2 linked regions of the Methylomonas sp. 11b genome follow. The protein of the gene in region 2 interacts with the protein of the main gene of each other region in a pairwise test. Links are inferred from orthologs where the notes say so. Each region holds a gene or a part of one and is shown on either strand. Other genes may lie near its edges.

Region 1 (16,236 bases), 1.1 Mb from region 2 along the record:
AGCAAGCCGGTCAGTAATAAAATGATCGTCACGGCCGGCAAATTGATGAAGCCGGCCTCCGGATTGGCCAGATAAGCAGTGGTCAGATAGGTGGGTAAATGTATCCCTAGATTTTCCAGAAAACTGGTGAGATAGCCGGCCCAGCCTATCGCCACCGTGCTGCTGGCCAGGGCATATTCCAGGATCAAATCCCAGCCGATGATCCAGGCCATCAGTTCGCCCATCGTCGCATACGCATAGCTGTAGGCACTGCCCGATACCGGAATCATCGCCGCCAGTTCGCTGTAACACATCGCCGCTAAGCCGCAGGCGATGCCGGCCAAAATGAACGACACCACGATGGCCGGGCCGGCGTATTTGGCCGCGGCAATGCCGGTCAGGACGAAGATGCCGGCGCCGATCACCGCGCCTATGCCCAGGATGGTTAAATCCTTGGCGGTGAGGGTTTGCTTTAAGCCGTGCTGAACATCGGTCAAGGCTTCGACGGATTTACGTTGCAGTAATTGCTTGGGGATTTGCATGAAGTGGTCTCGATTATTTGGAAGGGGCCGGCTTTACTGAATCGGGCAGGTTTTGGGCGCCGTCAAAACGGGTGCCGGTAGTCACCGCCTCGGTGAAAATCGCATCGTGCAATTTGGCTTGCGAGAAATTGGCATTGGTCAGATTGGCTCCGGTCAGATTTGCGCCATCCATCTCGGCGGAATACAGGTCGGCGTTTTGCAAGTTGGCGTTATTCAGTTTGGCGTGTTTCAACATGGCTCGGCCGAGCTGGGCATTGCTGAGGTTGGCGCCGGTCAGATTGGCGCCTTTCAAGCTGGCGCGCATCAAGCCCATTGATTGGTTTTTCATATCCGCCGCCCATTGCACGTTACTGAGATTGGCGTGGCTCAAATTGGCACCGTCCATGATTGCTACCACGCGGCTGCCGCTCATGTCGGCGTTGCTGAGGTCGGCGTGCATCAGGCTGACGCCGAAGATGCTGGTGTTGGCTAGATTCGCGGCGCTGAGCTTGATATTGGTCATCACCGTTAAATCCAAGGTCAGGCCTTGCAGGTTACTTTTATTCAGATTGGAACGCCGTAAATCGGCGCCCCATAAATCAGCGTTGCGAAAATCCAGATTGGACAAGTCCAGGTCGGTCAAATCCTTACGACGCAGGTCGGCGGGATGTTGTTTGTCCGCTTTGGCCAGCATTTGCTCGACTTGGGCGCGGGTGAGATCGGCGGCATAGGCTATGCTTTGACTAGCCAGAAATAGCGTTACTACTGTTTTGATCGATAAGTTTGTCATTAAAACCTCCGCAATATTGTCATTGTTGATTCGGATAATCCGCTGCTCAGGACCGTATTTTCGTTGATAGTAACAGGGTCACAGACAGACTCAACGAGAAAAATGCGGCGGGGATTGTCCTTGGGTTTTTATCGGGATTATGCGGAACCTGGCAGGGGGAATGGCTTTGCATTGTGATGCCGGCCCAGTTAAACGTAGCTTGCGGAATTGCTGTTACATTACAATGTGTTTGATAGCCCAGGTGTTTTCGACTTTTCAGCGTTGCATTAATTGCCTTATAGAAAAATAACATGACAGAAACTTCGCTAGCCGCGCTTGTCGTTGATTTGGATGGCACGCTGACGCCCACCGATACCCTGGTCGAATCGGTATTACAGGTCTGCAAACGGCAGCCGCACGCTATATTCAAATTGCCGTTTTGGTTAATGAAGGGGCGGGCAGTTTTTAAAACCCGCGTAGCGCAAGCATCGTCTCTTGATGTCGAGAGTTTGCCTTATCGGACTGATTTGCTGGAGTATTTGCGCGCGGAAAAGCGCCGGGGCAGACAGTTGGTGCTGGCTACCGCAGCGCATACCGATATTGCCGATGCGGTTGCCAAGCATCTGGATTTGTTCGATAAGGTGTTAGGTAGCGATGAAAACCATAACCTAAAAGGCGTCAACAAGCTGGAGGCCATCCGCGAGGCTGTGGGGCCTAATTTTGTCTATGCGGGCGACAGCAAGGCCGATTTGCCGATTTGGCAGGCTGCGCAGGCGGCGATACTGGTCAATACCTCAAAGTCCGTCGCTAAAACTGTGCGGACAAATACCCGGATAGAACAGGAGTTTACTTCCGGCGTCAATCAACTCCGCTTGTGGCTGCGGGCGTTGCGGGTGCATCAATGGATGAAGAATCTATTGATATTCGTACCGCTGTTAACGGCCTTTTCGTTTGACGATTTGGATAAGCTAGGCACTGTTGTGCTGGGCTTTTTCGGGTTTTCCTTGGCCGCTTCCGCCACGTATATGGGTAACGATTTGTGGGATCTGGACAGCGACCGCAACCATCCACGCAAGAAATTCAGACCGTTTGCCAGCGCCGAATTGCCCATTCTGAAAGGCCTGGCAGCCGCTTGTGGACTATTGCTGATCGGCCTGGTTTTAGCTCTGACCGTATCGCAGGCTTTTTTGGGCATGCTGCTGCTGTATTTATTCGTCACCACTACTTACACATGGCTGTTGAAATCCTATGTATTGATTGACGTGATGGTGCTTTCGTTGCTTTATACACTCAGGATTATTGCCGGTTCCGTGGCTGCGGCGGTAGCGACCAGTTCCTGGTTGTTGGCGTTTTCGGTGTTTATCTTTTTCAGTCTGGCTTTAGTCAAGCGTTGTTCCGAGCTCGTGGCCTTACAACAAAAGGGGCGAGAAAGCACGCACGGTCGAGATTACCGGGCGGTGGATCTGGTAGTGCTTTGGCCCTTGGGCGTCAGTTCCGCATTGTGCGCGGTGGTGGTGTTTGGTTTGTTTATTACCTCGGCAGACACGCAGGCGCGTTACTTAAATCCGCAACTATTGTGGTTGGTCGCGATAGGCCTGATTTACTGGTTGGCGCGCCTGTGGATTAAAACCGCTCGCGGGGAAATGCACGATGACCCGCTGGTGTTTGCGGTTCGCGATTTCGGTAGCCGGATGACAGTTCTGTTGATGCTATTCGCTACGCTTGCCGCTCATTTTTTACCTTGGGAATAACTCATGCAAATTCTACTGATCGCCATTTTTAGCATCGTGCTGTCTGTTGCCGCGCAATTCATGTTGAAACTCGGTATGTCCAGTTTGGATGTCAAACAGGCCATGGCCGGGCCGCTGACGCCGCGTCTGCCCTGGATCGTATTTACCAACAAATTTGTGTTTGCTGGTTTTACCTTGTACGGCGTCGGCGCCATAGTTTGGTTGAAGGTGTTGGCATCATGGGATGTCAGTAAAGCCTATCCCTTAGTAGGCTTGGGCTTTGCGTTAACCGTGCTGATCGGGATGCTGCTCGGCGAGACTGTCACCGCTTTCCGCGTCTTGGGCATTTTGTTGATTTGCGAGGGCGTTTGGTTGGTGGCCAATTCCTAATTCTGTTCCGAGATATTTAACAAGTATGACTTGGCAACTTAGAGCACTGTTACATCAATTATTCATTCTGTCGGCGATATCGCTACTGGTGATGGTGCATTTGCACTACAGGTCGCCGAGTTTTCCGTTTACGCCGGATAGCGCCAGTTATATCGAACAAGCCAGAAACTTTCTCGATTCCGGCAGCTTGCTGATTACCCCGTATGGCTTGGCGCCGGGCGACCAGGATCAGATCGAGAATCGCTTGTTTCCCATCGGCTTTGCCGTGGTGTTGGCGGCCGTTTCCAGTTTTGGTATCGATGCGAAAGATGCGGCTATAGGTCTGGCGCATTTTTCCGCGATCACGCTGCCTTGGCTATTGTTCTTTAGTTTTCGCCGTAGCATAGGTCCCATCCTCTCCTTGCTGTTGGCCGGACTGGCTGCGTTATCGCCGGGTGTGCTCAAGCATTCGCTGATGGGGCTGACCGATGTATTCGGTTTATGGTTAGCGGTGGCTGTGATTGGTTTGATGCTGAATTCGCGGTCTATCTCCGGCTTTATCTTCGCCGGTTTGCTCGCGGGTGTGGCTTATGCGATCAGAAATGCCCATTTAGCATTGTTGGTCACCATTGTTTTATATTTTTGTTATGGCTGGTTAAGCGGCGCTGCGGGGGAACGGCGCGCTGTTTTGCTACAGGCTGTCGCGACGATGTTCGGTATGGCCGTGATTGTAGCGCCGCTGTTACTCAGAAATATAGTGATATTCGGCTCGCCGAATCCGTATTTGATGGGGCCAAGCACGATAGGTTTTGTCGAGAATCTGCGCACTTATATCGAGGCTTTGCTAAAGGATGGAACGGCTTGCAGCGAATGTGCCCGTTATGTGGCTTGGTCGCTACCGGGTTTACTGGGTTTCGGGGGGGTAATTATCGCCGCTGCCTACGCGGTTTATAAATACCGCTGGTCCAATCTACCGACTTCCGGCAAAAAAGCCTTCGCTATTTCAACGATTTATCTGGCTATGGGATCCTGTGTGGTCGTCGCCGCCCGTACCCGCTATCAATGGGGGGAACTGATTAATCTTCGCCACACCCTGCAATATTCCCCCTTTTTATTGGCTGGAATGTTTGCGCTGATGGCAGATTATGGCAAGAAGCCCGTTCTTCATCTTAATGGCTGGAAGAAGGCCAAGTTGGCGATTTCTGTCTGCTTGGTGTTTTTCCATGTTAACTATGCGGTCAATTCGGAGAGTTTCCGCAATAGCGATAACGAATACCCGAAATTGGCGAAGGCATTTTCAACGGGAAAAGCCTATTTGTGCGGCAATCAGGCAGACACTTACTTGGTGTCTAATTGGGCGCATGTATTTCGGATAGAGTGCGGCGCACGAGTCCGCCAGATTGAGGCAATTACGGCTGGGGCAAAGGGCGATGAAATGCGAGCATTCATGTCCGCCGGCGATGGGTATGTTTCAGTGCTCGATGCTGTCAGCGATATAAAACAGCAAGCTGGCAGCAGACCAATACGCGTCGGTTTATTTCCGGGCCGATTCGGTGTGGGGCCTGAAAATTTGCCTTTGTCAGCCGTTGATGAGCGGCAAGTAGCGGCAAAAGGCTGGCAAATTATTAAAAATGATCAACAGGGCCTGATTCTGGAATATTCAAAAGTCGGCATCCAGCAAATGGATGCGCTATGACTCGCTATCGCAAAAATGCATTTAAAACTGCGCTGGATTTTGACAACAAGCAGCTGAATCTGTGTTTGGCGCAAATTACCAAGCAACAAGCCTTGCTTGCTATTGTTAGAACGGCGTTACCGGCTGATATTGCCCCGCACGCCGTACATTGCGTGGCCTCCGGTTCGCAGCTGCTGTTGTACTGCGATTCGGCCAGCTGGGCATCGCAAATACGGTTTTTCAATCGAGCGATTTTAGACAAGTTGCATGGCGCAGGGCATCCCTATATTGTCCGATTGCAAGTGCGCATCGTTCCGCCGATAGCCGAGCCGGTTCAGCCGAAACGCGTGCCGTGTTTACCGTCGGTTGAAAATATCGGTTTGATTTGCGATCAAGCGCAGCGAGGCGATGAGCTAGACGTGTTGGGCGCAGCTCTGGCGCGCTTAGGGGCGACACTTAACAAGCGATTGATGGAAGGCAGGTAGGTAGTCAGCTTGCTTCGTAGATATGGGCGATCACCCTAAAAAACATACGGCTGCTTTGGCCGCAGTTGTCGGATCTACTATCAAACTGGAATAAGCTCAGAATGAGCGCTCTGAGGGATTGATTGCGGCTAGTAGTCAGGGGCTGCACTTGCAGCCTAGCGTTTTGAGATAAAGACCCCGATGATTTTAATCTCGCCGTTTTCAGAAGTCACCGGCCAAAGCCGGTGACTGTGGATTGAAGTTTAAGCCCGCTATGGTGCCAAATATTCTTCGAAAGGCCGTATCGGCGATGAGTTGCCTTGCGCGCCAACCGCTTCAATGGTCAGGAATTGATCTTTAGCGAGAACGCTGGCCAGCGGATTGCCACCGCTTACTGCCTGCTCAGTGCCCACGTGACCATGAGGTATTTTGATTTCAGGATGATCGAAGGGCGCTTTTTCGTACCGGACTCTGTCATCCGTCAGGGTCTTCAGGAAGGCGATCAGGTCGGCTCGGTTTTGTGCATCCAGTTGTAAATTGGGCTGCGGAAACACCCGAGTAACTTGCTTGCTGTCGTAGGCGAAGTTCCCGCCTCGCGAATAAAACTCTATCGCTTGTTCCAGCGTGGCCATGCTGCCGTTGTGCATGTACGGTCCGGTTAACTCGATATTTCGTAGCGACGGTATTTTAAATGTCGAATCGACGGCGGCAACCATTTTCTTGCTGTTGGGCTTGTTCAACTCCGCTAAAGCGGCAGCTGTGGTGGGCAAAAAGGCATTGCTGGCCGGTAGAAAACAGTTTTCCGTACTTTGCGGCTGGGGTCTTATGCCGTCGGTAATCGCAAACAAACTCGGCAGTGAATAAGGCAGCTTCAGATTTAGGGCAAGCGCCTCCTGAAAATCGCAGGCGCGGACTTTCTCGACATCCTCTTCCAGCACGCCGGCGCTATTCCCCGCCAGATACTGTAAATATTGCCGGCTGAACGATAACGGGTTGCCGAAGTCGTCGATGCCGCCCACGCCAATATCAGCGGCTGCCTCGGTTACCCCGGTGGAGGAGAAGCCGGTATCGAAAAACGCCGTGACTGGCGCGTTTTGGATAAACAAGGGGATGCGATTCACCACATTGGTTGATGCGCTGATGTAGAAGGCCGGCTCGCCAAATGCTTCTGGATGGGTTTTAGCAATGGCTGCGTTGGCGTTGATCGATGCGGCGCTGAAGTTGGGGCCCAGATGGCAGAGTGCGCATTGATTTTTTCTGAATTGTTTCAAGCCGTTCAACTCCGAAGCGCTTAGCTCTATGGGTTGATTGCCGGCGTCGCGGGCGCTGTTGTCGAAGGGCGATTCATCCGAAATCAATGTGCTTTCATACAGTTGGATGGCCAGACCAAAAAACATCCCAAAGTTGGCTTCGGTCTGATTGTATGGCGCCAACCCTTTGGGTACCGGAATTGGCGTGCTACCGTTGAACGACCAGTATTTGGGATTGAATGCCTGCATGACCAGCAGCTTATACATGGTGTTCATGCCTGGTTTCGTATTCAGGCTGTAAGGTCCTAATACACTATCTTCAGGATGCACTTTCTGGTTTTGCAAAGGGCGGCGTAACAGCAGTTTTCTGCCGAGCTCCATCAAGGTCCGGTTGCGGCAGGCCATCTCGGTGGTGTTTTGCGGTGGAGCTACCGCTAATGACGCCAACGAGGAATTGAGCAAATGCAGGCGTTGTTTGCTGAGCGTCGTGGCGTTCTGTTTTACCCAGACGCCGGCGTTGGGATCGCGGTCGCCCCAGGGGCTGCTGCCGTTAAACACATTGTTGGCGCGACCGTCCCAAAAATTGCGATGATTAAACACCGCATTGATGACGCTGGGCGCGTTGCGCGACGTCACTTTGCGGGTGCCGACGGCGCCGGCATGAAATAGACTATCGGCGCTGCGGCTGCACGAGTCGTTAGGGGCGGTGTAGCGGTCTACTGCTCTGAAATCCCCGCCGAAAGTACCGGACGAACCGACTACATTGTCGGTGTCGTAGAGGATCGTGGAATGTTCCTGTAGTGGGTCTTCTCGTTGATGTAACGGGAAGTCGCCGGCGCTGAGGGTATGATTCGGTCCCAACGACGCACCAGTCATGGCATTGCTGAATTCTTGGTTGCTTAAAGGGCTGGATTGGCCGCCCGGTGCAAGCTGATTTTTTACCCTGCCGTCGGCGCCGGCGTGAAAGTGGCAAGATGCGCAGGCCATGCCGTCGCTGCCAACGTTAGTATCCCAGAATAGCGCCTTGCCCAAGACAATCGCGGCATTCTTGTTGACGACAATAGGGTCCGGGCCGTCCAATAATCCAGGGACGGGCGGAACGGGCAAATGCTTCAGGCTTATCGGCATCGGCCCTAGCGCCAATTCGAACGCGGCTGCATTGAAACTGAGCAGCGCAGTTCCGGCTAAGACAATCGCTAATAGGCTATGACGAAACAATGTCATGGTGAAACTCCACTGAGAAATGGTTAAGTGGCGAAAAAATACTGCCCAAACCGCTTACAACGGGCGGGCGTGAACGAAAAAAGGCCGATAAACCACAGCAAGTAATTTATCGGCCATCCTTATTCCTTTAGCGAAGTCTCTCGCCAAATTCCGTATTTACACGAACACAGGCTTAAGTCTTTTGGGTTTAAGCGCTTCCTTGTGTGTTGGTTAACGCTTAAGCGTTGCGTTTGCCTCGGCCTATGCCCAAAAAGCCGGCCAGCGCGCTACCGAACAACCAAACAGCCGAAGGCACGGGTACCGCGGCAGGTGGGGTGTATGTAGAGGCGGCCGCCGACGCGGAAATGTTCAAGGAGATACCGGCGCTGGAGCCGAGGACGTCTGCGCCGCCGACGAACACTGCATACCAGCCGGCCTGCAAATCGTTCAGCGTCAAGGTAGCGTATCTTTTGGTGTTGGCAAACGCAGGGTTACCGGTGACACCTGTCGAGCCGGATACGCCGGTTTCATAGAGGTCGTCGATACTGACATCGTGTGCACCGGAGTCGATGACGTCGCCGAACGAGTTAACGTAGTTTTTGCTGGAGGAACTGACGTAGCCCAGCGTTTCGACAATGCCGTCAGCGCCTGTTGCCCAGATGATGCCTGGATCTCCGGCTTGGCCGACCGAGTTGAATTTATGGATTTGGCCGGTTAGCTCTGCCGGTGTATCGACGCCGACCGTTTCGCCCGAATAAGCCACATTGGTTCTGAAGATTGAAAACGCCGGAAAGTTTGCAGCGGATGAGCGCGCGTCTACGGTCACGGATTGGGCTGATGAGCTTAGATAGAAGTTGGTAAATGCGCCTTGCATGCCCCAGCCATCGTTGGACAGAGCCGGATTGCCCGCGAAGCCCAGATTGCTGGAATTGAAACTGGGGTTTGAGATGCTAGTGCCCAACTCAAGGGTGTTATCGGCACCTGTCCAAGCCGCCGCGGCGGGTTGAGCGAAGGCAAAGGATAAGGCAGCGGAAGATAGGGTGATTTTGAAAATGTTTTGTAAATCGATGTTCATTTTTGAGTGTCTCCAATATCCACCACATCGCGGTTTACGATTGTGGTAGATTTAAGTTGCTGTTTAATCTGGATTCGTCTGAGGTGTTTCGGGCCTGGCAGCCAAAAGTGGACGATTCCAAAGTTTTAATATGCATTGCGAGGGGTAAGTCGATAGCTGATGTCGGTTTACCTACTCGCTCTTACTCCCTGTGGTTTATGCGGTGCGGCGTTTGCCGAATACGCCTAATCCCGCTAACGCAGAACCAAACAACCAAACGGCCCCTGGCACCGGTACTGCGCTAACGCCCTGTGCAGTTATGGTTAAAGGCAGGTTGGCTCCAGTGACGTAGTCGTTAGCGGTAAGGGTTATTTGATAGTCAAAATGATCCTGACCTGTGGTGCCAGTTACAGGGTTGAGGCCAGTTGCACCGGTAATCGTGTCGCCCTTATTGAAACCCAGCACGGCTTCTTCAATGGTGAGAGAGTAATCTCCAAAAGCAATAATGTAATTGCCTACGTCCAAAGCAGTCGCCAGATAGGAGTCTCGGCTCAACAAGCTGCCGTCGGCCCATCCGCCGGTATTGCCAGGTATGGTGTAGGCTGGACTGTCGTCGCCGCTGACTATTTCCGTAGTGAGTGAGACCGTATCCTGAAAAATGCGGAATTGGCTATCCGCCAGGGTTAGTTCGCCGTCGCCGTTGATATCGACATAGGCGCCGGGATGTGCGCCCCAGCCCGCTGCGTAGCCTTCATTCGCCAGCACATCGATGACAACATTGGCAGCCGATGACAACGAAAACGAATAGAAATCGATTGTGGTACCGGCGCCGTGAACCGGGTCGACGGTCTTATAGATGGTTCCGTTTACGACCTCGGCCTGTGCGCTGCTTAGGCCTAAAAGTGAAATGGCAAGTGTTGCAGCCACCTTTTTTAAGGTTTGGGCATTTCTAGTGTTAACAGACATAATTCAATTCCTTTAAATAGAGTAAGACGTAGATTTTTACCGGTAGTCTCTACCGGCGACATTCAAGGTTTCGTATTTCCCTTTACGAGTTGTTGTCTAACGCACATGTGCCCGCTGCCGCGATGCCAGGCTCTTACTGTTCGATCCTGTTCGTACGGTAAGGGCCTAGGGCTGGCCGTTTGACCAACGGCTTCCCGCGCAATTTGAACGGTCTTAAAACCACTAAGTATTTCAATATTCCCGGATTGATCATGCCGCGCTATGTTTGCGAGAGAAGCAGTCCAAAGAGTTTGAAATACCGGGCTAGTTTGCACAGTGTGTTAAACAATGGGTTCAGACCAATCAGGTGATATAACAAACTATTCCTGACCAGTGAGCGACTGCTAGGGGATAGTTGTCGTCGTTTCCATATCGACCCGCTAATCCCTTCTCTTGCCTGCTCAAAAGAGGTAGCTCGACTATCTGAATCAGATCCGCAGCTTTCCGGCCCCGCCTTGCGACGAGTGTGGCGACTTGTTGGCTGCGCCCAGAGGGTGCAGCATTAATAGCTAAGCAAAATATGCGCCAGAATAACGCTAAGTGTGGGTGGTCAGCTTTTTTGTATGAATATTTATATATAAAACAAGGGGATAAATGGTTTGCTTTGAGATGGTGGGGCTGCAATAAGCGTGGCTGTTTTCCGGGGCTCCAGCTGGCTTTAATACTAGGGGATGAGTTATTTCACGTATTTTGAGTTATATCCCTTACTTTTTGCAGGGATAGACTTTGCCATCGGGATGAGCAGATGAATTAGAGCCAGCCTAGAGAGTCGGCCATTTCTGAAAGGGCCATGGCTACTCATTTAGGGCAATATTAGCTGGAAAATTCTTTAAAAATTGGCTGGAAGGGACGGGGAGGCTTGGGCCTCCGCCGTTTATTCCGGGTATTTGGCGGGGTTGGTCTTAGCCGGTAGCTCTAGCCGAAGTTTGCGCGGAATGCATGAAGGATATGGGTGCTTCTTCGGCATTTTCGAAAGTCACCATTTCCCAGGCGTCTTTGTCGTTCATTAGACTTAGCAACAACTTGTTGTTCAGCGCGTGGCCGGATTTGAAGCCTTGATATTCGCCGATCAGGCTGTAGCCCAGCAAATATAAGTCGCCGATGGCATCGAGGATTTTGTGTTTCACAAATTCGTCGGCATAACGCAGACCGTCTTCGTTCAATACTTTGTCGTCGTCCACCACGATGGCGTTATCCAGGCTGCCGCCCAGCGCCAGATTGTTTTCACGCAAAAACTCGATGTCCTTCATAAAACCGAAAGTGCGGGCCCGGCTGACTTCCTTCACAAACGTAGTCGAAGAAAAGTCCATCACAGCGGTTTTTAGATGTTCGGAAAACGCCGGATGTTCGAAATCGATGGTAAAGGTGACTTTAAAGCCATCGAACGGTTCGAACGCGGCCCATTTATCGCCGTCTTCCACGCGGATTGCCCGTTTGATGCGGATGTATTGCTTGGGGACATCCTGCTCGACCACGCCAGCCGATTGCAACAGAAACACAAATGGTCCGGCGCTGCCATCCATAATCGGTACTTCGGCGGCGCTGACATCGACAATCGCGTTGTCTATGCCCAAGCCGGCCAAAGCCGACAGCAAATGTTCGACGGTGGACACCTTAACGCCGTCGCGGACCAAAGTCGTGGACAGCTTGGTTTCGCCAACATTTTCTGGGCGCGCGGCTATCATCACCGGCGTTTCCAAATCCACGCGGCGAAAACGGATGCCGGTATCGGGCTCGGAGGGGTGCAGGGTCAGATAGACCTTATCGCCGGTATGCAAACCGACGCCGGTGGCTCTGATGGTGTTTTTTAAAGTACGCTGTTTAATCATGAAATGCCGACAAATAGGTAAAACAAAGTCGGGGAGTCTATCACAGATTATGCGATAGCTCCCCCCGAACTTGGCTCAGCTGCCTCATAGACGTGCCGCAAGCGACCCTTAGTCTGCTTGGCGTCTCAAGAAGGCCGGTACGTCCAAGTAATCCAGGTCCACATCGTTTCTAGGTTGCGCGCCAAAGCGAGATTCCCGAGCCGATTCCTGTTTTTGCTGGCGGACGATGGTCGGTTTGTCCAATTGATCGTAATTGATCTCGCCGGCCGCGACTTTTTTCACCAAGCTGATTGGCGAAGCGGCTTGCTTGGCTTTTTCGCCCATGCCGGTGGCGACGACGGTGACCTTAATTTCCTGACCCATGGCTGGATTGACCGCCATACCGATTTTCATGTCGGCGTCTTCGGAAGCGAATGCATGCATGATGCTGCCGATTTCGTCGAACTCGTTCAAGCCCAAGTCGCCGTTGGAGGTAACGTTCACCAAAATACCGCGTGCGCCTTGCAGATTGTTGTCGTCCAACAAAGGGCAGGCAATGGCTTTTTCTGCTGCCAAACGCGCGCGGTTTTCGCCGCTGGCGACGCCAGTACCCATGATCGCGCTGCCCATATTGGACATCACGGTTTTGACGTCGGCGAAGTCGACGTTCATCAGGCCTGGGTGAGTAATCAGCTCGGTAATACCTTGCACCGCATCGCGCAATACGTCGTTAGCCGCTCGGAACGCTTCCACCAGCGATTTATTGTTGCCCAAAGTCGGCAGCAATTTTTGGTTTGGAATGATGATCAATGAATCGACCAGTTTTTCCAGTTCGCGCAAGCCGGCATCGGCCACGCCTTTTTTCTTGGAACCTTCAAAATCAAAAGGTTTGGATACGACGGCTACGGTCAGTACGCCCAGTTCTTTGGCTACTTCGGCAAATACCGCGATAGCACCAGTACCGGTACCGCCGCCCATGCCGGCAGTCAGGAATACCATGTCGGCGCCAGCAATTACTTCGCGGATGCGGTCGCGATTTTCTTCCGCTGCGGCTCTGCCTACTTCAGGACGAGTGCCTGCTCCCAGGCCCTTGGTTAGTTCTACACCCAGTTGCACAATGGACTCTACGCTCATTTCCCGCAGGGCTTGGGCATCGGTGTTGGCACAGATAAATTGCACGCCGTCGATACCATCTTCCACCATGTGATTAACCGCGTTGCCACCACCACCACCGACGCCGATGACCTTGATAACCGCGGTGCCGCTACTATCCAATAATTCATATTTCATTTTCACACCCTCCAGACAAAAAATTAAAAATTTCCTTGAAACCAGCTCTTGATTTTTGATAACAGATCCGCGCCATCATCGTTCATGCCTAACGCCCGGCCGTGATGATCCTTGCCATACAGCAACAAACCCACCGCGGTCGAATAAATCGGGTTTTCCGCTACATCGGTCAAGCCGGATACATGCAGCGGTACACCCATGCGAACCGGCATATGGAATATTTCCTCCGCCAACTCGACCAATCCTCTTACTTGCGAACTGCCTCCGGTAATTACCATGCCGGCCGCAATTAAATCTTCATACCCACTTCTTCTTAACTCTGCTTGTACCAGCAGCATTAATTCTTCGTAACGCGGCTCGACAATTTCCGCCAGGTTTTGCGCGGAGATCTTGCGCGGCTCACGGTCGCCGATGCTGGGGACCGCGATGGTTTGTTGCGGATCGGCCAATTGCGTCAACGCGCAAGCGTATTGGCGTTTGATTTCCTCCGCGTTTTTGGTCGGCGTCCTCAGCGCCACGGCGATGTCGTTGGTGACTTGATCGCCGGCGATGGGAATCACCGCTGTATGCTTGATCGCACCTTCCGAGAAAATCGCAATATCGGTGGTGCCGCCGCCGATGTCGATCAGACACACCCCCAAGTCTTTCTCGTCGTCGGTCAAAACCGCCGCGCAGGAAGCCAGTTGTTCCAACACGATGTCATCCACATCCAGTCCGCATTTGCGGATGCATTTGACGATGTTCTGTTCGGCGCTGACACTGCTGGTGACCATGTGCACCTTGGCTTCCAAACGAATGCCGGACATGCCGATCGGCTCTTTGATGCCTTCCTGTTGGTCGATCACAAACTCCTGCGGCAGGATGTGCAGGATCTTCTGATCGGCCGGAATCGCCACCGCCCGCGCCGAATCGATTACTCTATCGATGTCGTGTTGGGTGACTTCCTTTTCCTTGATCGCCACTATGCCGTGTGAATTCAGGCTTTTGATATGGCTGCCGGCGATACCGGCAAACACCGATTTGATCTGGCAACCCGCCATTAATTCGGCTTCCTCAATCGCCCGTTGGATGGAATGCACGGTCGATTCCAGATTGACCACGATGCCTTTTTTCAGGCCCTTGGACGGTGCGGTGCCGATACCGATCACTTCGATTTCGTCGCCACCTCGGTATTCACCGACGATGGCAGCGACTTTCGACGTGCCTATATCCAGCCCCACTAATAAATTTCGATCTGTCTTTTTGGCCATTGTTTATGCTCGGTAAGCGTTTAAATCAGGTTTTTGTTTTTTTCCACGATTGCTTTCCAATCGATATTGGTGACTTCCGGTTTCCAGGTCACTGCAAAGCCGTTCGGGTATCGGGTATCCACGCTCGCTATCATGGCTAGCTGTTCCTCACCCAATAAATCCATGGTTCTTAGAAAGCGCTGCATATTTTCCAGCGGCGCCTTTCTGCCCAACTGCATTTCCATGCCGCTGGCTAACTTGATCCGCCAGGCTCGTCGTTCGTTGACGTGAAACTCGGCGAGCTGCATCGATTTATCCTTCAAGACGATGTAGACGCCTTTCATAATCTCCAACAGTTTCTTTTCCTGGCCGTCCGGGCCGGTAATCAGCGGTAAATTTTTAAATTCGTCGATATTGTCCGGTACCAGCAAATCGCCCTGTTTGTTCAGCAGTGCCGATTTGCCCCAGCGCACCACCGGCTTTTGCTCGGTAATTTTTATATGCACCGCATCCGGCCACACCCGCTTTACATCGACCTTATCTACCAAGGGCAGGGCTTTAATCGCTTGATGAATTGCATTCATGTCTGCCTGGTAATAGCCTTGTTTCATTTGCGGCGCCAACACTTCTTTCAGTCTGTCCTTGCTGGTGTATTGGAACGCGCCTTCAATCTTGACGTAGCGGATCGGCTTGCTGCTCAGCGCGCTGGCGCCGAATTGCTGCCAAGCCCACCAGCCGCCGCCGATCAACAGCGCGGTCATCAAGATCACACTAAACCGGCTCACCTGCACCTGCCATGCTGGTTTCCAAAATGCGCCAAACCAATTCTTCGAAACTAATCCCCACCGCCTTGGCCGCCATCGGCACTAGGCTGTGGTCGGTCATGCCGGGTACGGTATTCACTTCGATCAGTTGCGACCGGTCGTTAGCGTCGATAAATACATCGACACGCGCCCAGCCTTTCACGTCCAATGCCTGACAGGCTTGTACCGCCAAGGCTTGTAATTGTTGTTCGCGCTCCGCACTCAAGCCGCAGGGGCAGTGGTATTTCGTGGTGTTAGCTCGATACTTGGCATCGAAATCGTAAAAGGTATTCGGCGTTTCCAATCTGATTGCCGGCAGCGCTTCGCCGTCCAGCACGCCGACAGTGTATTCCTGACCCTGCACCCACTGCTCGGCATAAACGTCGCATAGATACTGCTTGGCCAATTGCAGTGCGGCGACCAGTTCGTCACGGTTGGTGGCTTTGCTCATGCCGATGCTGGACCCTTCCTGCGCTGGTTTAACGATCACCGGAAATCCCAGTTTGGCGATGCAGGCGTCAATATCGGTCTCGTTTTTCAGTATGAACCAAAGCGGCGTGCTCAAGCCCAGACCTTGCCAGCACAACTTGGTGCGTAATTTGTCCATACTCAATGCCGAAGCCATCACGCCGGAACCGGTATACGGCAAACCCATTACTTGCAAGACGGCCTGCAAGACACCGTCTTCACCGCCACGACCATGGATCACATTGAACACTCTGTCGGCTTTGACGCCTGCCAACGCATCGATTGGGCTAGCGGTGACGTCTATCGCGACCGCGTCAACGCCTTGCGCCTTCAGGGCCTGATACACTGCGTTGCCGCTGTTCAAGGATATTTCGCGCTCGGCGGCCGAACCGCCCAGCAGGACCGCGACTTTGCCGAAATCGGCGGCATTTTTGATGCGTAATGGCTTCATGCTTTATCACCTACCCGGCAGACTTCAGTTTGCAGACTGATGCCGAATTGCGTTTGTACTTGAGTTTGAATATGTTCGATCAAGGTCTCTATATCTTCAGAGCTGGCGTTGCCGCGATTCTCGATAAAATTGGCATGCTTTTCCGACACCACCGCGCCGCCTATTGCA
Region 2 (6,650 bases):
CGGCTTCTTTGATTGATTTTTCCAGAATCGCTTTAGCGCCTTCCAGATCGCCTTTTTGCACTTTACTTTTGGCCAGTTGCAGGCCGGCATAGTGGGCGTAAGCGGTGCCGGGAAATTCGATAGGCAAGCGTTCCGCCAGTTTTTCGGTGGATTCGCTATTGTCCTTGGCCGCGCTGTCCAATAATTGTTGGTACATTTGCGAGGCTTGGTTGCGTTTGTCCAGTTGGTGGTTTTGCCAAAGATTCCAGCCGCTCACCAATACTATTGCGGTGACAACACCGGCGATCAATGAAGTCTGATTGGCTTCCCACCATTTTTTCAACTGTTCCAGCTGTTCTTCTTCGGTATCGTAAATTGCCACGGTAGTTCTCTTCTATTCTCAGGTTACAAGGGATTATTGGCTGTGCCAGTCTTGCAGGGTTTGCAGGAGTTGGTCGTGATTGTGCGTGCTTTGTTCAGCGTCGATACGCAAGGGTTTCAAGGCCACTTCGCCGCGTTGGGCTTCGTCGTCGCCGATGATGATGGCGTACTCTGCACCTGATTTATCGGCTTTTTTAAACTGACTCTTGAAGCTGCCGCCGCCGCAATTGACTTGCAGTTTTAAGCCGGGAATCGCATCGCGGATGCGCTCTGCCAAGCGCATGCCGGCCACTTCGGCACTGGTGCCGACGCGTATCATGTAAACATCCGTGGTACGTTCGACCGGTACGTTATCCAGCAACTCGAGCAGGGCCAGGATGCGCTCCATGCCCATCGCAAAGCCGATGGCATGGTTGGCTTTGCCGCCCAATTGTTCGATCAGGCCGTCGTAGCGGCCGCCGGCGCAGATGGTGCCTTGCGAACCCAAGTGCTCGGTGACCCATTCGAATACGGTCTTGCCGTAATAATCCAGGCCGCGCACCAAGCGGGTATTCAACTGGTAGGCGATGCCCAGGTCGTCCAGCGTGGCTTTCAGGCTATTGAAATGCGCCAGGCTTTCTTCGCCCAGGTGCTCAAGCAACACCGGAGCCTGTTGCAGCATGGCCTGCATGTCGGGGTTTTTACTATCCAGAATGCGTAGCGGATTGGTTTCCAGGCGGCGCAAGCTGTCTTCGTCCAAAACCGCCAGATGTTGTTGGAAATAGTCGACCAGTTTGCCGCGGTAGGTCAGACGTTCTTCGCTGGTACCCAGGGAATTGATTTGCAGTTCGACTTTATCGCGAATCCCCAATTGCTTCCACAGCCGGTCGGTTAGGGCGATGATTTCCGCGTCGATATCCGGGCCCGGCATGCCATAGGTTTCCACGCCCAGTTGGTAGAACTGCCGGTAACGGCCTTTCTGCGGGCGCTCGTGACGGAACATCGGTCCGTAATACCACAAGCGGTGGCTCTGATTGTGCAATAAACCGTGTTCCAGACAGGCGCGCAAACAGCCGGCGGTGCCTTCAGGACGCAGGGTCAACGAATCTCCATTGCGGTCGTCGAAGGTATACATTTCTTTTTCGACGATGTCGGTGACTTCGCCGATCGAGCGTTTGAAAAGCTCGGTTTTTTCGACGATGGGCAGCCGGATTTCCTGATAGCCGTATGCGCCCAGTACTTGTCTGGCCTGGCCTTCCAGCCACTGCCAATAAGGCGATTGCTCGGGAAGGATGTCGTGCATGCCGCGGATGGCTTGGATAGCCTGTTGTTGTTTTGCCATGATCTTGTTTGCTGCCGGATTATTTGCTGATCGCGGTTTTTACTTGTTGAGCCTCTTTGGAAGCCGGAAATGAGCTAATCAATTGCTCGCGGTATTCTTCGGATACTTTGCTGTTGCCCAGCGCCCGTTCGGTTTGAAACGCTATCCACAGCGTTTCCGGGGTATGTTTGGCGACACCCAGGTAGCGTTCCAGAAAAGCACGGGCCGACATAAACTGGCCATTCTGATAGCTGATGCGTTGCATCTCCTGCAAGGCCGGCGAATAGTCCGGTTGAGATTGCAGTGCTTGACGAAAATACTCTTCGGCGTGCTGCATGTCGTTTTGTTTTGCATGGCAAACGCCCAAATTGGTCAGCGCGAACCAGGGCCGGCTGTTCATCGGCGAGGCCATGGATTCTTGCAGCAGGGCGATGCCTTTGTCGAATTTGCCTTGCTCGCACAAAAAACGCCCGTAGTTGTTCTTGATGCTGAAGTTGTCCGAGTCTTTACTCAAGGCTGTTTGATAGCTCTCGCTGGCCGCTTCGGTTTGTTTGATACGCTCGTAGAATACCGCCAGCGCGTTATGGGTTTCCGGGTTGCTGGAATCCAGTCGCACTGCGGTTTCCAGCTTTTCCTTGGCGACTTCGAGCATGCCCATATCCAGATAGCGGGCGCCCATCTGTAAATTGAGCTTGGCTTTTTCGGCATTGCTCATCGTGTCGCGGGTCTCCGGCAGTAAGCCGCAGGCACCCAGCAATAAACCGATCAGCACTAATCCGCGCGCTGTTCGCCTATTGGCCATGCGAAAGTCCTTGCGCTTGCAGCTTTAAATGTCTGCGGCTCTTATCTTGTACTTGACCGACCAATTGCCCGCAAGCTGCGTCTATGTCTTCGCCGCGGGTCTTGCGGACGGTGGTGACGATGCCGGCATTATGCAGAATATCGCGAAACTTCAGGATAGCGGCGTTACTGGAGCAGCGATAGTGCGATTGCGGAAACGGATTGAAAGGAATCAAATTCAGTTTGGACGGCACGGTTTTCAATAATTTGACCAGGGTGCGTGCATCTTCGGGGCTGTCGTTGATGCCGTCCAGCATCACGTATTCAAACGTAATGTGTTTGCGCGGACCTGTTTTGGCGTATTCGCGGCAGGCCTCCATCAATTCTTTCAGCGGATATTTGACGTTGATCGGCACTAGTTGGTCGCGTAATGCGTCATGCGGAGCATGTAACGATACGGCGACGCTGACATCACAGACTTCGTTCAGGCGTTTCATCGCCGGCACAATACCGGAGGTGCTGATGGTGACGCGGCGTTTGGACAGGCCATAGCAAAAGTCGTCCATCATTAAATTCATCGCTGCCACGACATTGTCGAAGTTCAGCAGAGGCTCGCCCATGCCCATCATCACCACATTGGTGATGCGGCGTTCCGGCCCCAGTCTTTGTTGCGCCAGATAGAGCTGGCCGATGATTTCGGCGGTGGACAGGTTGCGGTTGAAGCCTTGTTTGGCGGTCGAGCAAAAGGTGCAGGCCAGTGCGCAGCCCACTTGTGAGGACACGCACAGGGTGGCGCGGCGTTCTTCGGGGATGTAAACGGTTTCCACCCGATTGCCGCAGTGCATCTGTACCGCCCATTTGCAGGTGCCATCGGACGCCAATTGTTCGGCAACGATTTCCGGGACTTTGATCTGGCAGTGTTCTTTTAAATGACTGCGCAGCGATTTGCTCAGGTTGGTCATCTCGTCGAAATCGGAGATGCCTTCCTGATAAATCCATTTCAGCACCTGAGTGGCGCGAAACGGCTTTTCGCCGAGCTCGACAAAAAAGGCTTGCAAGCCTTTTCTGTCGAAATCCAGCAGATTAATCAATGCTGGCTTAGCGGATACGGTCGCAGAGTTCATCAGCAGAGAAGAAGTAAGCGATTTCTCTCGCAGCAGATTCCGGTGCATCGGAACCGTGTACGGCGTTTTCGTCGATGCTGACCGCGAAGTCGGCGCGAATGGTGCCGGGAGCGGCTTCTTTAGGATTGGTGGCGCCCATCAATTCACGGTTTTTCAGAACCGCATTTTCGCCTTCCAATACTTGCACAACGACCGGGCCGGAGGTCATGAAGCTGACCAAGTCTTTGAAAAAGCCGCGTTCTTTATGCTCGGCATAAAAGCCTTCGGCTTGCTCTTGGCTCAGTTGCAGCATTTTGGATGCGACGATGCGCAGGCCGTTTTTTTCGAAGCGGCTGACAATTTCCCCAATCACATTTTTAGCGACTGCATCAGGCTTGATGATTGAGAAAGTACGTTCGATTGCCATTGTGTAACTCCAGTGAGGATAGTGATTGAAAAATTAATTACGCATTATATCTTGTCAGGCAGGGTGTTGAGAAACGCCCTGCCGAATAGTGCTTTTCCGAAACGGCTGAATAGGCCCGGTTTGTGCTGCGCCGAGCCTCAATTTTTTGGCTAGATGGAAATTTTATCGGTGCGATGATCGTTGCCGTAGAACCAGTTGACCAACATCCGGGTGCCGGTAACCGCAGTAAATACCGAAGTGGCAATCCCAATCATCAGGACCAGCGCGAAACCCTTAACCGGGCCCGTGCCAAAGCCGAACAATAATACTGCGACGATGAAGTGAGTCACGTTGGAGTCGAGAATGGTCGCAAACGCTTTTTCGTAACCGACGTAAATACTGGCCTGCCGGCTCAAGCCATTACGCAGTTCCTCGCGGATCCGTTCGTTGATCAGCACGTTGGCGTCCACTGCCATACCCACAGTCAAGACGATACCGGCCATGCCTGGCAAGGTCAGGGTGGCTTGCAAAACGGACATGATGGAGATCAGCAGTACGACATTGAACAACAAAGCAAAGTTGGCGATCAAACCGAACGCGCGGTAATAAGCGACCATGAAAAACACGACCAGCAGGAAGCCGGCGGTAATCGACATCATGCCTTGATCGATATTTTCCTGACCTAAGCTGGGGCCGACTGTGCGTTCTTCGACGATTTCAACCGGAGCGGCCAAGGCGCCGGCTCTGAGTAATAAGGCCAAGGTGCGGGCTTCTTCAGGGCTATCCAGGCCGGTGGTTTGGAAGCGTTTGCTGAAACTGTCGCGGATGGTGGCGACGCTGATGACTTTTTCGACTTTTTCCTTATGTTGGACTTTCTCGCCGTTAACGACCCGGGTTTCGGATTTGTATTCGATGAACACCACCGCCATCGGCTTGCCGATATTTTCCTGGGTCATCTTGCCCATCTTCTTGGCGCCGACGCCATCCAGCGTGATGAATACGGCAGGTGAACCGTCTTGATCCAAGCCCGATGACGCATCGGTGATCTGGTCGCCAGTCACGATAACCGAACGTTTCAACAGCACCGGAGCGCCGTTTTTGTCTTTATACAAACGGCTGCCGATAGGTTCGTGACCGCCCAGGGCCGACTGCACATCATGCTCCACGTCCACTAAACGGTATTCCAGTGTTGCTGTGGTGCCTAACAATTCTTTCGCGCGGGTAGTGTCTTGTACGCCGGGTAATTGCACGACGATGCGGCTGTCGCCTTGTTGCTGAATGATAGGCTCGGCTACGCCCAGTTCGTTCACCCGGTTACGCAGCGTGGTAATGTTTTGGCCCAGCGCCGCCTTCTTGATTTCACGCAGGTTGCGTTCGGGAATGTTTAACGTAAATTCATTCGGACCGCTTTCCACTAGATCGAGGGTGCGGAAGTCTTTGTTGAGTACTTCCGTGGCGGCAACTCTGGATTCTTCGTTAGGCAGCACGACTTTGATGCCGCCAGCTTCCTTCGAAACTGATTGATACCGAACTTTTGCATCGCGGAAGGCCGAGCGAATATCGTTGGTATAGCGCTCTTCCGCTTGTTTCAGCGCGCTGTCCATATCCACTTCCAACAGGAAATGCACGCCGCCGCGTAAGTCCAAGCCAAGATGCATAGGGTTTGCACCGAAAGCGCGCAGCCAAGCAGGGGTGGCAGGCGCTAAATTTAAGGCGACTGTCGCTTTGCCGGACATTTGTTCGCGCAATATGTCCGCCGCTTTCATTTGTTCGTCGGTATTGTTGAAGCGCGCCAGAATTTTGCCGTCGGCAAATTCGAAGCTTTTCAGCGTAAAACCAGCGTTTTTGATGCTGGCGGCGACTGCGTCAGCCTGAGACTGCTGCAATGGCGTCGGGCTAGACGAAGCCAATTGCACTGCCGGGTCGTTGCCATAAAGATTGGGCAACGCGTAAATCGTACCAACCAACAGCACGAAAATTACTAGGATGTTTTTCCAGACAGGGAAATGATTTTGCATGGTTATTCCATTAAAAGCAGTGACAGCCAGGCTGTTGCGAATAAAAGCGGGGGATATCGCAGGGTTAAAGCAAACTTATTCTTTGGTTCTTTTGCTGTTCAAGGTTTTGTAAGTACCTTTTGGCATCATGTTGGCGATGGCATGGCGCTGTACCTGAATAAAGCTGTTATCGGATACTTCCAGTTTGACGAAGTTGTCGTCCAGTTCGGCCACTTTACCTAGAATGCCGCCGGTGGTGACCACTTCCGCGCCTTTACCCAACGCAGCCAGCATTTGTTTTTGTTCCTTGTTGCGCTTGGATTGTGGGCGGATGAACAGGAAATAGAAAAATATCAGAATGCCCAACGGGAACAGCATGCCTTCAAAACCGGGTTGTACGGCGGTGGGCGCTGTTTGGGCCAGCGCATCAGAAATCAAGAAACTCATGGTAATCCTCTTATTGTTATCGTCGTTTTAATGGTCCGGCCGGGCGGACAGGCGCGCATTATGCCACACTAGCAGTGCTTATCACATTACGCAGTCGATTTGCCCGGTTTATGCTAGCGTCCGGCCGATGGCTTCGCCCAGTTGTACCGCTTTGCCGGCGGTCAAGTCTTCATTCCAGGCGGTTTTTTCTTTACCGAACAAGACGATAATGGTTGAGCCCATATTGAACCTGCCCATTTCCACGCCTTTTTCAAGCG

Evidence for each region.
Region 1: the proteins of METH11B_RS0122040 (region 2) and ftsZ interact in binary tests that used the Escherichia coli proteins (3 or more experiments, as listed by UniProt). The link is inferred for Methylomonas sp. 11b from one-to-one orthologs.

What each region holds. Positions count from the first base shown.
Region 1 is NZ_KI911557.1:3,428,680-3,444,915, forward strand. Bases 11,038-13,849 are described here. They hold ftsZ (cell division protein FtsZ), read right to left. Parts: upstream 13,118-13,849; coding sequence 11,957-13,117; downstream 11,038-11,956. Other genes in these bases: lpxC (UDP-3-O-acyl-N-acetylglucosamine deacetylase), read right to left, coding at 11,038-11,848; ftsA (cell division protein FtsA), read right to left, coding at 13,141-13,849. Also shown: METH11B_RS0116480 (amino acid permease), read right to left, coding at 1-521; METH11B_RS26915 (pentapeptide repeat-containing protein), read right to left, coding at 535-1,290; METH11B_RS0116490 (UbiA family prenyltransferase), read left to right, coding at 1,581-3,020; METH11B_RS0116495 (membrane protein), read left to right, coding at 3,024-3,389; METH11B_RS0116500 (hypothetical protein), read left to right, coding at 3,415-5,064; METH11B_RS0116505 (DciA family protein), read left to right, coding at 5,061-5,528; METH11B_RS0116510 (cytochrome-c peroxidase), read right to left, coding at 5,780-7,981; METH11B_RS29515 (hypothetical protein), read right to left, coding at 8,199-9,035; METH11B_RS0116520 (VPLPA-CTERM sorting domain-containing protein), read right to left, coding at 9,231-9,980; more of lpxC, read right to left, coding at 10,922-11,037; more of ftsA, read right to left, coding at 13,850-14,367; METH11B_RS0116540 (cell division protein FtsQ/DivIB), read right to left, coding at 14,388-15,131; METH11B_RS0116545 (D-alanine--D-alanine ligase), read right to left, coding at 15,118-16,068; murB (UDP-N-acetylmuramate dehydrogenase), read right to left, coding at 16,065-16,236. UniProt on the Escherichia coli protein: Essential cell division protein that forms a contractile ring structure (Z ring) at the future cell division site. The regulation of the ring assembly controls the timing and the location of cell division.
Region 2 is NZ_KI911557.1:4,573,667-4,580,316, forward strand. What follows is about bases 1,509-4,431. They hold METH11B_RS0122040 (bifunctional tRNA (adenosine(37)-C2)-methyltransferase TrmG/ribosomal RNA large subunit methyltransferase RlmN), read right to left. Parts: upstream 3,565-4,431; coding sequence 2,452-3,564; downstream 1,509-2,451. Other genes in these bases: hisS (histidine--tRNA ligase), read right to left, coding at 1,509-1,681; pilW (type IV pilus biogenesis/stability protein PilW), read right to left, coding at 1,701-2,462; ndk (nucleoside-diphosphate kinase), read right to left, coding at 3,539-3,970; secD (protein translocase subunit SecD), read right to left, coding at 4,120-4,431. Also shown: METH11B_RS0122025 (YfgM family protein), read right to left, coding at 1-361; more of hisS, read right to left, coding at 395-1,508; more of secD, read right to left, coding at 4,432-5,967; preprotein translocase subunit YajC, read right to left, coding at 6,043-6,393; asd (archaetidylserine decarboxylase), read right to left, coding at 6,502-6,650.